Regions from separate parts of the Verrucosispora sp. ts21 genome, predicted to be linked through region 1. Evidence: riboswitches for the same ligand, from Rfam matches in the RefSeq annotation. Region 1 holds a riboswitch; each other region holds the start of a gene.
The links. A riboswitch is a leader RNA that binds a small molecule or an ion and turns the genes downstream of it on or off. The one in region 1 is predicted to bind cobalamin.
Positions count from the first base shown of each region.

Region 1 (3,269 bases):
GATCAGCAGGTACCGCGACCGCTGCGGGTGCAGGCCGAGGCTGGCCGCCTCGTCGTCACCGACCGAGAGCACGTCCAACTCCCGCCGGTGCAGCAGCACGATCACAGTGGTGATCAGGAAGTACGGCAGGACCAGCCGGACGTCCTGCCAGCCGGCGGTGGCCAGCCGCCCGAGCAGCCAGGAGTAGACGGCCTGGATGCTGTCCGCGTTGCGTTGCAGCAGGTACGTCTGCCCGGCGGAGAGGAACGCGGAGACGGCCACCCCGGCCAGGATCAGCGCGGCCGGCGAACGACTGCGCCCACCGGCCGCACCGAGCAGGTACGTCATGATCACCGCACCGAGCGAGCCGACGAAAGCGGCAAGCGGAATGGTGGGCGGCAGACCGGTCAGCGCACCGCTCGCACCGACGCCACCGATGGTCAGTACGACGGTGACCGCCAGCCCCGCCCCCGCGGCCACCCCGAGCAGGTACGGGTCGGCCAGCGGGTTGCGGAACACCCCCTGGTAGGCACCGCCGGCCAGGGCCAGCAGCCCGCCGACCAGCAGTCCGAGCACCACCCGGGGCAACCGCAGCTCGGTGACGATGGCGACTTCCCGCTCAGTCAGTCCACTGTCGACGTGCACGCCGGGCAGCAGGTTGAGCAGTTCGAGCGCGACACTGCCGGGGGGCAGGCTGACCGGGCCGAGCGAGACACCGGCGACGACCGCGACGAGTACGGCGACGACACCGGCGGCGAGCCAACGTTTCCGCAGGCCCGCCGGCCGGGCCGCCGGCGACAGGGAGGGGCCCCTTTTCAAGGCTTGACGCATGGGAAGGGTCCCCTGTCAACGCCTGCCGTTCGTCACTTCTCGGCCTTGGTGGTGGCGTCCACGATGGTGCGCAGCAGGTCCACCACGCGCGGGCCCCAGCGGGAGGCGATGTCGTCGTCGAGCTCCACGATCTGGCCGTCGCGTACGGCGTTGATGTCCGCCCAGCCGCTGCGCGCCGAGACCGTGGCGAGGCTCTGCTGGCAGCACTTGACGTCGGAGAGGAAGACGAAGTCCGGGTTGGCCGCGACGATCATCTCCTGGGAGAGCTGCGGGTAGCCGCCGCTCCTGCCGTCCGCGTCGGCCGCGTCGGCGATGTTCTCCAGGCCGGCGAGGGAGTAGATCGAGCCGATGAAGGTGTTGCTGGTGACGGTGTACAGCTCCGGGCCCAGCTCGTGGAAGTAGGTGGGTGCCTGAACCCGCTGCGGCACCTCGGCCACGATCTTCGCGATGTCGTCCTTCATCCGCTGCACCACGTCGGCGCCGGCGGTGGCGTTGCCGGTGAGCACACCCAGGTCGGTGATCTGCTGGTACGTGTCGTCGAGCGTCTGCGCCGCGGGGGTCAGGTAGACCGGGATCTTCAACGCCGCCAACTGGTCGACGATCTTGTTCCGGTCGTCGCTGAGCACCACCAGGTCAGGGTTCTTCGCGGCGATCGCCTCGGCGTTGGGCTGGTAGCCGGACAGCTCCGTCTTCGGTGCGTCGGCCGGGTGGTTGGACTGGTCGTCGACCGCGACGACCTGCGGGCCGGCACCGACCGCGAAGAGCATCTCGGTGGCCGTCGGCGCCAGCGAGATGATCTTCTCGGGGCGCTGGTCCAGCGTCAGCGACCCGACGGTGACGGGAAAGGCGCCGCCGGTCGGGCTGCCGCTGGCCGTGGGGGTCTCGGTGGTCTTCTCGGCGCAGGCACCGAGCGCCAGTGCGGCCACCGCGAGGGTGGCGGCGAGAATCCGGGGGGTACGTCTGAACATCGGTCCTCCTGTCGGTCGAGGAGTGTGGTGCTTCGCCGACAGGGAGCCACAGGCACCCGTGGGCGAGGCGCCCTTCCTCGAGAGCGCGTGTCGCGACCGCGCCACAGGCGACCTGGCTCGTCCCCCGCTCGGGGGCATCACAGTTGCGGGACAGCGCCGGTTTCACACCGACTTCGCTGTGGCGGGTCGGTAGAACCGTAGCGCACGCCCGGTGGCCGCCCCGCCGAGCCGGGGGACGGCCACGTGGGTCGACTCGACGCCGAGCCGACCCACGCATCTGGTACCCGAGTCACTTCCTGAAGACGGGGCCCCGCGCGAGGGGGGTGTGACGGGGCCCCGTCGGCTCAGGAGGCGGTGATGGTGACGTTGTCCACAGCCGCTTCGACCAGGCTCGCCGTGGAGGCGTCCGCCGCCTCCACCAGGATCCGGATCGACTGCCCGGCGTACGGGGTGAGGTTGAGGCTGGAGGTGGTCCAGGCGCCGTTGCGGTTGCTGGCCGCCCCGGCCTGGCTGAGCAGGGTGGTGGTGCCGCCGTTGTGCACCACGCTGACCCGGAGGTAGTCGGCCGAGGACGAGTTCGAGCCGTGGGCCAGGTACCACGCCAGCGACAGCGTCAACGTGCCGCTCGACGGCAGGGTGATCGCCGGGGAGCGGGCGCTCGTCACGCCGCCGTCGACGTCGTAGTCACCGGCTGCGGAACCGGCCAACCGACCGGTCACCAGGTCGTTGCTGCCGGCGTACGGGGTGAGCTGCTTGGCCCCGCTGGAGTTGGTGGCCTGGGCGGCACCCCGCTCCCACTGGCCCGAGGTCGCGGTGTCGGTGCCGTTGGGGTTGATCGTCCAGCCGGTGTTGGTCTCGAAGGTGTCCGACCAGACCGTCGTACCGCCGCTGCCACCACCGCAGTACTGGGCCTGCTTGTTGATCGCCCGGTACGGGCAGTCGGCGTACTCGGCGAGGATGAGCACCGCCTCACGGTTGCGCGTGGTCTGCTGCGGGATCACCTCGTCGGGCGGGTAGAAGCCGCCGCCGGAGGCCGAGCGCGGGTACAGCTCGAAGGTGTACGCCCAGATGCCGTGCACCGCCCACATCCAGTCGATGCTGCTGCCGTCGGTGATGTACAGGTCACTTGACTGCTGGGGGGTGAAGTTGTTTGTCGCGGCCATCTGCCGACCGATGGTGGCGAAGGTGTTGTACTGGTCGGCGTTCATCCCGGTGGCGGTGTCGTTGTACGTGTACCCGTACGGCCAGAGCACCAGCTCGGAGTAGGTGTGGAAGTCGATGTTGGCCTTGATCTGCTGGACTCCACCGACGACCCGGCTGTTGACGAAGTTGCGCAGCGCCTGCGTCTCCGGCGCGGAGAAGGCCGAGGGACCCCGGTAGGTGTCCGAGGAGGTCGAGCTGGAGGAACCGCCGCAGCAGCCCCAGTTGTAGCTCCAGTTGCGGTTGAGGTCCGTGCCGACGTACGACGATCCGCTGTTGGGTTGGCGGTTC
Region 1 is NZ_PNOZ01000071.1:1,101-4,369, forward strand. It holds gene C1A38_RS24360 (FecCD family ABC transporter permease) at 1-810, opposite strand, end outside; gene C1A38_RS24365 (ABC transporter substrate-binding protein) at 843-1,778, opposite strand; cobalamin riboswitch at 1,864-1,996, opposite strand; gene C1A38_RS24370 (M14 family metallopeptidase) at 2,123-3,269, opposite strand, start outside.

Region 2 (3,269 bases), on a different contig from region 1:
TTTCCGGCGTGATCTGGTTGAAGTGCCGGGTCAGCAGCTGGGCGGGAGCACCGATCGTCTCCCGGCTGTCGATGGCCACGCCGACCGGGAAGTCGGTGGTCTCGTACAGCGGGGTGAGGTCCTCGATGACCGGCGGCTCAGGCACCTGGACGACGATGTCGTCGGCCAGGAAGTCGCTGGTGTTGCCGGCCACGTCCTCGCCCTGCCAGCGGGTCTCGAAGTAGAGGAAGGCGCTGTCCGCCGCCGGCATGGTGAACCGTGCGGTCACCTCCGTCCAGCCCGAGTTGGTGATCGTCTCGAACTGGGCGAGGGTGGCGAACGACTGGCTGTCCCCGGTGGTGCTGGCCAGGCTGAGCCAGATCTGGTCGGCCGGCTGACCCTCGGCGAACCGCAGCCACGCGCTGAGCTCGTAGGTGACACCCGCGGTGAACAGGCCGGTCACGTCGCGGCCCAGGCCGGCGCCCTGGTTCACCCGGTCGGTGACCAGCGCGGCGGAGGTGCCGCCGTGCGCGACGTCGGTGATGGTGACCGTCGGGGCGCCCGGACCACCGTCGCGGGGTCCCCAACCGTCCAGGCCGTCCTCGAAGTCGGTGTCGATGACGATCGTGCCCGGCTCCGGCCCGCCCCCGCCGCCGTCCAGCGCGGTGATCAGGACGTCGTCGAGCAGGAACGGGGTGTTGCCTTCCGCCTCCACGTAGAGGGTGGCGGCGTCCAGACCGGTGGGCAGGGTGTACTCGCCGCCGATGCGTACCCACTCGTCGGCGGTGGTGGTGACGTTGTCGCCGATCCAGGTGTAGGTGTTCTCACCGCCACCGGCCGGGGTGGACTCGACGGTGAAGTGCACGCCGGCACTGCCGTCGGTGCCGGTCGGAAGTTTCGCCCAGGCGGTGACCGTGTATCGGTTGCCGGGCCGCATCAGCGCCGTCGCGCTCGTGGCCGGTCCCTGCCAGTTGGCGGTACGGCCGGTGACCGACAGGCTGCCGTCGCTGTCGCGCCCCTCGTCGGCGATGGCGAGGGTCACGTCACCACGCGGCCCCCAGGGGGCGTACGAGTCGGACTCGAAGTCGTTGCTGAGCACGACCTCGTCGGCTGCCGCCGGGGTGGGGGCGACGGTGATGGCCGCGACGAGCGCGGCCGAACAGAGTACGGCGAAAGTTCGTGATCGGCGTCGTGATCGTTGGGACGGATTCCACAGGCGCATCGACTGGTCCCTTACGCAAATTGGACAGTGGTGGGGGTGCCTGACGTCGGGTTTCCGGACAGATCCAAGCGCGTGCATGCTATGACGAGCCGATTGGCATAGCCAGAGCTTCCGGAAGTTTTCGGAAACATGTGCGGGCTCGAAGGCGTCCGCGCCCATCGTCGCGCCCGGTTGGGTGATCCGTGCGGCGCGCGCGACGACACAGCATGTGGTGTTGAGGTTCCTGGCCTGTTCCCATATATAGTGGTGTCCGCAGCTGGTTCGGCCGTCACTCCACGACGGCCGAGGCAAGAGGGAACCCGGTGGAATTCCGGGACTGCCCCGCAGCGGTGAGTGGGAACGACCGCCGTCAACGAAGCACTGGATCCGCCAGGTCTGGGAAGCGACGGCCAGTAGGCACGAACACGCCCACGAGTCCGAAGACCTGCCAGCGCGCCGTACGCCTACGCGTGCGGCGGTCGAAGGCCGCGCGGGACGGCCGACGCCATCAGCTGGTCATCGACGGCAGTCAGCCCGTCCGGTGGCCGGCGGCGTCCTCCCGCGTGCCCGTCGACCTTCGCCGACCGGTACGAGGAGGGACCATGACGGTGACCCGGGAACAGGCGGGGCCGGAGCAACGCCGGCACGTGATGCAGGTGCGTAAACGCAACGGCGACACCGAGCCGGTGGATGTCAACAAGATCGTCAAGGCGGTGGAGCGCTGGGTCACCGACCTGGACGAGATCGACCCGTTGCGGGTGGCGACGAAGACGATAAGCGGCCTGTACGACGGTGCGACCACCGCCGAACTGGACAAGTTGTCGATCCAGACGGCCGCCGAACTGATCGGTGAGGAGCCGCAGTACTCCAGGCTCGCGGCGCGGCTGCTGGCCGCGTTCGTCGACAAGGAGGTACGCGGCCAGCAGGTGGCCAGCTTCAGCCAGTCCATCCGGTACGCCCACGGCCTGGGCCTGATCGGCGACGAAACCGCCGCGTTCGTGGCCCGCAACGCCCGCAAGCTGGACGACGCCGTCGACCCGGCGGGGGACCTGCGGTTCGAGTACTTCGGGCTGCGCACCGTCGCCGACCGGTACCTGCTGCGGCACCCGCAGACCCGGCAGGTGGTGGAGACCCCGCAGTACTGGCTGCTGCGGGTCGCCTGCGGGCTGTCCCAGACACCCGGCGAAGCGATCGGCTTCTACCGGCTGATGTCCAGCCTGGCGTACCTGCCGAGCTCGCCGACGCTGTTCAACTCCGGCACCCGACACACCCAGATGTCGTCGTGTTTCCTCGTCGACTCGCCCCGCGACGAACTCGACTCGATCTACGAGCGCTACCACCAGGTGGCGAAGCTGTCGAAGTTCTCCGGTGGGATCGGCATCTCCTGGACGCGGGTGCGGGGTCGAGGGGCGCTGATCCGGGGCACCAACGGGCGCTCGAACGGCATCGTGCCGTTCCTCAAGACCCTCGACGCCGGGGTGGCGGCGGTCAACCAGGGCGGCCGGCGCAAGGGTGCGGCCTGCGTCTACCTGGAACCCTGGCACCCGGACATCGAGGAGTTCCTGGAGCTGCGGGACAACACCGGCGAGGAGTCGAGGCGTACGCACAACCTGAACCTGGCCAACTGGATCCCGGACGAGTTCATGCGCCGGGTGGAAGCCGACGGCGACTGGTCGCTGATCGACCCCTCCGACGCGCCGGAGTTGCCCGACCTGTACGGCGAGGCGTTCGACGAGGCGTACCGGGCGGCGGAGAAGAAGGCGGTCCGCACGGTCAAGGCCCGCGACCTGTACGGGCGGATGATGCGCACCCTCGCGCAGACCGGCAACGGGTGGATGACGTTCAAGGATGCGTCGAACCGGCTGTCCAACCAGACCGGCGCACCGGGCAACACCATCCACCTGTCGAACCTGTGCACCGAGATCCTGGAGGTCAACAGCGACACCGAGACGGCGGTGTGCAACCTCGGATCGATCAACCTGGCCGCGCACCTCACCGCGGACGGCATCGACTGGGACAAGCTGCGCGCGACCGTCCGCACCGCGGTGCTCTTCCTCGACCGGGTCATCGACATCAACTACTACCCGGC
Region 2 is NZ_PNOZ01000012.1:50,919-54,187, reverse strand. It holds gene C1A38_RS07380 (endo-1,4-beta-xylanase) at 1-1,201, opposite strand, end outside; cobalamin riboswitch at 1,442-1,647, shown strand; gene C1A38_RS07375 (ribonucleoside-diphosphate reductase subunit alpha) at 1,783-3,269, shown strand, end outside.
Region 2: another riboswitch for cobalamin. It lies ahead of C1A38_RS07375 (ribonucleoside-diphosphate reductase subunit alpha); the one in region 1 lies ahead of C1A38_RS24365 (ABC transporter substrate-binding protein).

Region 3 (3,269 bases), on a different contig from region 1:
GGTGGGTGTGGATCTGGGTGTCGTCGGCGACGCCGCTGGTGGCCAGTCGGAACGCGCCGACGGCCCAGTCCAGGTATGCCTTCTGGTCAGCCTTGCGCAGCGGCAGCGTTTCGCGCAACGCCGGTTCGTCGACCTGGATGACCCGGATTCCTGCCGACTCCAGGTCGTGGCACTCGTCCCGCAGGGCGAGCGCGACCTGGTCGGCAGTGTCCGCGACAGGCTGGTCGGTACGGACGAAGGACCAGGCCAGGATGGTGACCGGGCCGGTGAGCATCCCCTTGACCGGCTTGCTGGTCAGCGACTGCGCGTAGGTGGACCACTCCACCGTCATCGGTGCCCTGCGCGCCACGTCGCCGTAGATGATCGGCGGCCGGACACAGCGGGAGCCATACGACTGCACCCAGCCGTGTTCGGTGGCGGCGAAACCGTCGAGCTGCTCGCCGAAGTACTGCACCATGTCGTTGCGTTCCGGTTCGCCGTGCACGAGCACATCCAGACCCAACTGCTCCTGCAGCCGGATGACATGCTCGACCTCGGCGCGCATCCGCGACGCGTAGCCGGCGTCGTCGAGGCTGCCGGCGCGGTGTGCGGCGCGGGCCTTGCGCAGCTCGGTGGTCTGCGGGAACGACCCGATCGTGGTGGTCGGCAGCTCCGGCAGCCCCAGCCGTTCCTGCTGGCGGGCCGCCCGGCTGGCGTAGTCGCCGCGCTGCCGGTCGGTGGGGCGCAGTGCGGCGAGGCGTCCGCGGACGTCGTCGTGGCGCCAGGCCGCCGGGATGGCCGGCAGCGGTGCGGGCAGCGCGGTGGTGCCGTCGCGCAACGCGCGGCCGAGCAGGACGACTTCGTCGACCTTCTGCCGGGCGAACGCGAGCCGCGCGGCCAACCGGGGGTCGAGGCGGGCTTCGGCGGTCAGGTCGACCGGGACGTGCAGCAGGGAGCAGGACGTGGACACGGCGACGTGGTCGGCCAGCCCGGCGACCGTCGCTCCGGCCGCGATCGCGGCGCGCAGGTCGGTACGCCAGATGTTTCGTCCGTCGACCAGGCCGGCGACGATGGTCCTGCCGGCCAGTGGGCCGGCGGCGGCGAGTCGGTCGAGGTTGCCCGGGCCGGCGACCAGGTCCAGGCCGATTGCTTCGACCGGGGTGTCCAGTAGCGCCGGCAGGGCGGCGCCGAGGTCACCGAAGTAGGTGGCGACGAAGATCTTCGGCCGGTGCGTGAGTTCACCGAGCCGGATGTAGGCGCGGCGTAGGGCGTCGATCTCGGCCGGGGTGCGGTCGGCGACGTAGGCGGGCTCGTCCAGCTGGATCCAGGCCACCCCCGCCTCGGCGAGTGCCGTGAGGATCGCGGCGTACGTGTCGACCAGGTCGTCGAGCCGGGCGAACGGATCGTCGCCCTTGGCCAGCAGCAGGAACGTGGCCGGCCCGATGAACACCGGTCGGGTGGTGATGCCCAGGTCGCGGGCCTCGGCGTGCTCACCCAGCGCCTTCGCCGGGTTCGCGGTGAAGACGGTGTCGGGGCCGATCTCCGGCACCAGGTAGTGGTAGTTGGTGTCGAACCACTTCGTCAGTTCCAGCGCCGGCTCGGCGTCGACGCCGCGGGCCATGGCGAAGTAGGTGTCCAGCGCGGGCAGGCCCAGCCGGGCGAAGCGGGTGGGGATCGCGCCGACGGCGACGGCCGTGTCGAGGACCTGGTCGTAGTAGGAGAACGTGTTCGACGGGATCGCGTCGAGGCGGGCGTCGTGCAGCGTCCGCCACACCTGCGCGCGCAGCCCGGCGGCGGTGCTTTCCAGAGCGTCGACGTCGATGGTGCCGGCCCAGTACGCCTCGACGGCCTTCTTCAGCTCACGATCGACGCCGATACGTGGGTAGCCGAGCACAGTGCTCTGGCCGAATGCGGTAGTCACCTGTGGGGTCCTTCCCTCGAAGTGCCCAGCGGACCCGGGAGGGAAGGCAGGCACATCTCACGGTGCCCGCTTCCGCCCTGGCCCTCCCGAGAGGCCGCCGGCGGCGCACACCGGTGGCGTGCGCAGCGCTGGCAGGTCTTCGGACTCGCGGGCATGACACGAGGTCACCTACTGGCCGTCGCTTCCCGGACCTGGCGGTCCAGTGCTTCGTTGACGGCGGTCGTTCCCACTCACCGCTGCGGGGCAGTCCCGGTCTCTCACCGGGTTCCCTCTTACGACACCCCACCCTGGCGGGATGGGGCGAACCAGCGCCGCTCGCCATCGTACGGGCCTGACGGTCGTCTCCGCGTCACGCTGTCCGACGTGCGGGATGGATGTCAGGTCGAGGACGCCGGGGTCGGTGGCGTGTCGGACGTGGTACGGGCCGGTGTGTCGAAGGTTCGAGGCGTTTGGTGTGTACGCGTTGGTCGTCTCGGCTGATCGACCAGCATGGCGTCTCTCCCTTGATCGGCCGGTCAGCCGCTACTCGTACAGTCCCGACGCAGGGCCGTTCGTTTGACAGCCCCACACGGACGTACCCAAGTGACCCAGGTCGGATGCGGCCGGCCGGCGCTGGCGTCCGCCTTCCACCCGCTCAGGCGTTGAGGTACGCCAGGACGGCGAGGACGCGCCGGTTGTCGTCATCGGAGGGCGGCATGTCGAGTTTGGTGAATATGTTGTTGATGTGTTTGCTCACGGCCTTCTCGGTGATGCGGAGCTTGGCTCCGATCGCCGCGTTGGAGCGACCTTCGGCCATTTCACCGAGGACGTCGCGTTCTCTGGGGGTGAGCACCGCCAGCGGCTCTCGGCGGGCGAGGAGTTGCGAGATGACTTCATGGTCCATGGCGGTACCGCCGGCGGCGACCCGGCGCACGGCGTCGACGAACTCGCCGACGTGGGACACGCGGTCCTTGAGCAGGTAGCCCACGCCGCCGTGTGGCGTGCTGAGCAGTTCGCGGGCGTACAAGGGCTCGACGTGCTGGGAGAGCACGAGGATGGGCAGGCCGGGAATCTGGGTACGAGCGGCGATCGCAGCCTGCAGACCTTCGTCGGTGAATGTCGGCGGGAGACGGACGTCGATGACCGCCACCTGGGGCCGGTGGGTGGTCAGGGCGGGCAGCAGGGCCGGGCCGTTGTCGACGGCGGCGACGACGTCGAAGTCGTAGGCCCGCAGGATTCGGGTCAGCCCGTCCCGGAGGAGCGCGTGGTCCTCGGCGATGACAACGCGCACGGCAACTCCATGGTGATGACGGTGGGCCCTCCGAGCGGACTCGACAGGGCCATCGTGCCATCGAAGGCGGCCAGGCGGCGTTCGATGCCCCGCAGACCG
Region 3 is NZ_PNOZ01000058.1:28,006-31,274, forward strand. It holds gene metE (5-methyltetrahydropteroyltriglutamate--homocysteine S-methyltransferase) at 1-1,900, opposite strand, end outside; cobalamin riboswitch at 2,014-2,225, opposite strand; gene C1A38_RS22525 (response regulator transcription factor) at 2,535-3,170, opposite strand; gene C1A38_RS22530 (sensor histidine kinase) at 3,122-3,269, opposite strand, start outside.
Region 3: another riboswitch for cobalamin. It lies ahead of metE (5-methyltetrahydropteroyltriglutamate--homocysteine S-methyltransferase); the one in region 1 lies ahead of C1A38_RS24365 (ABC transporter substrate-binding protein).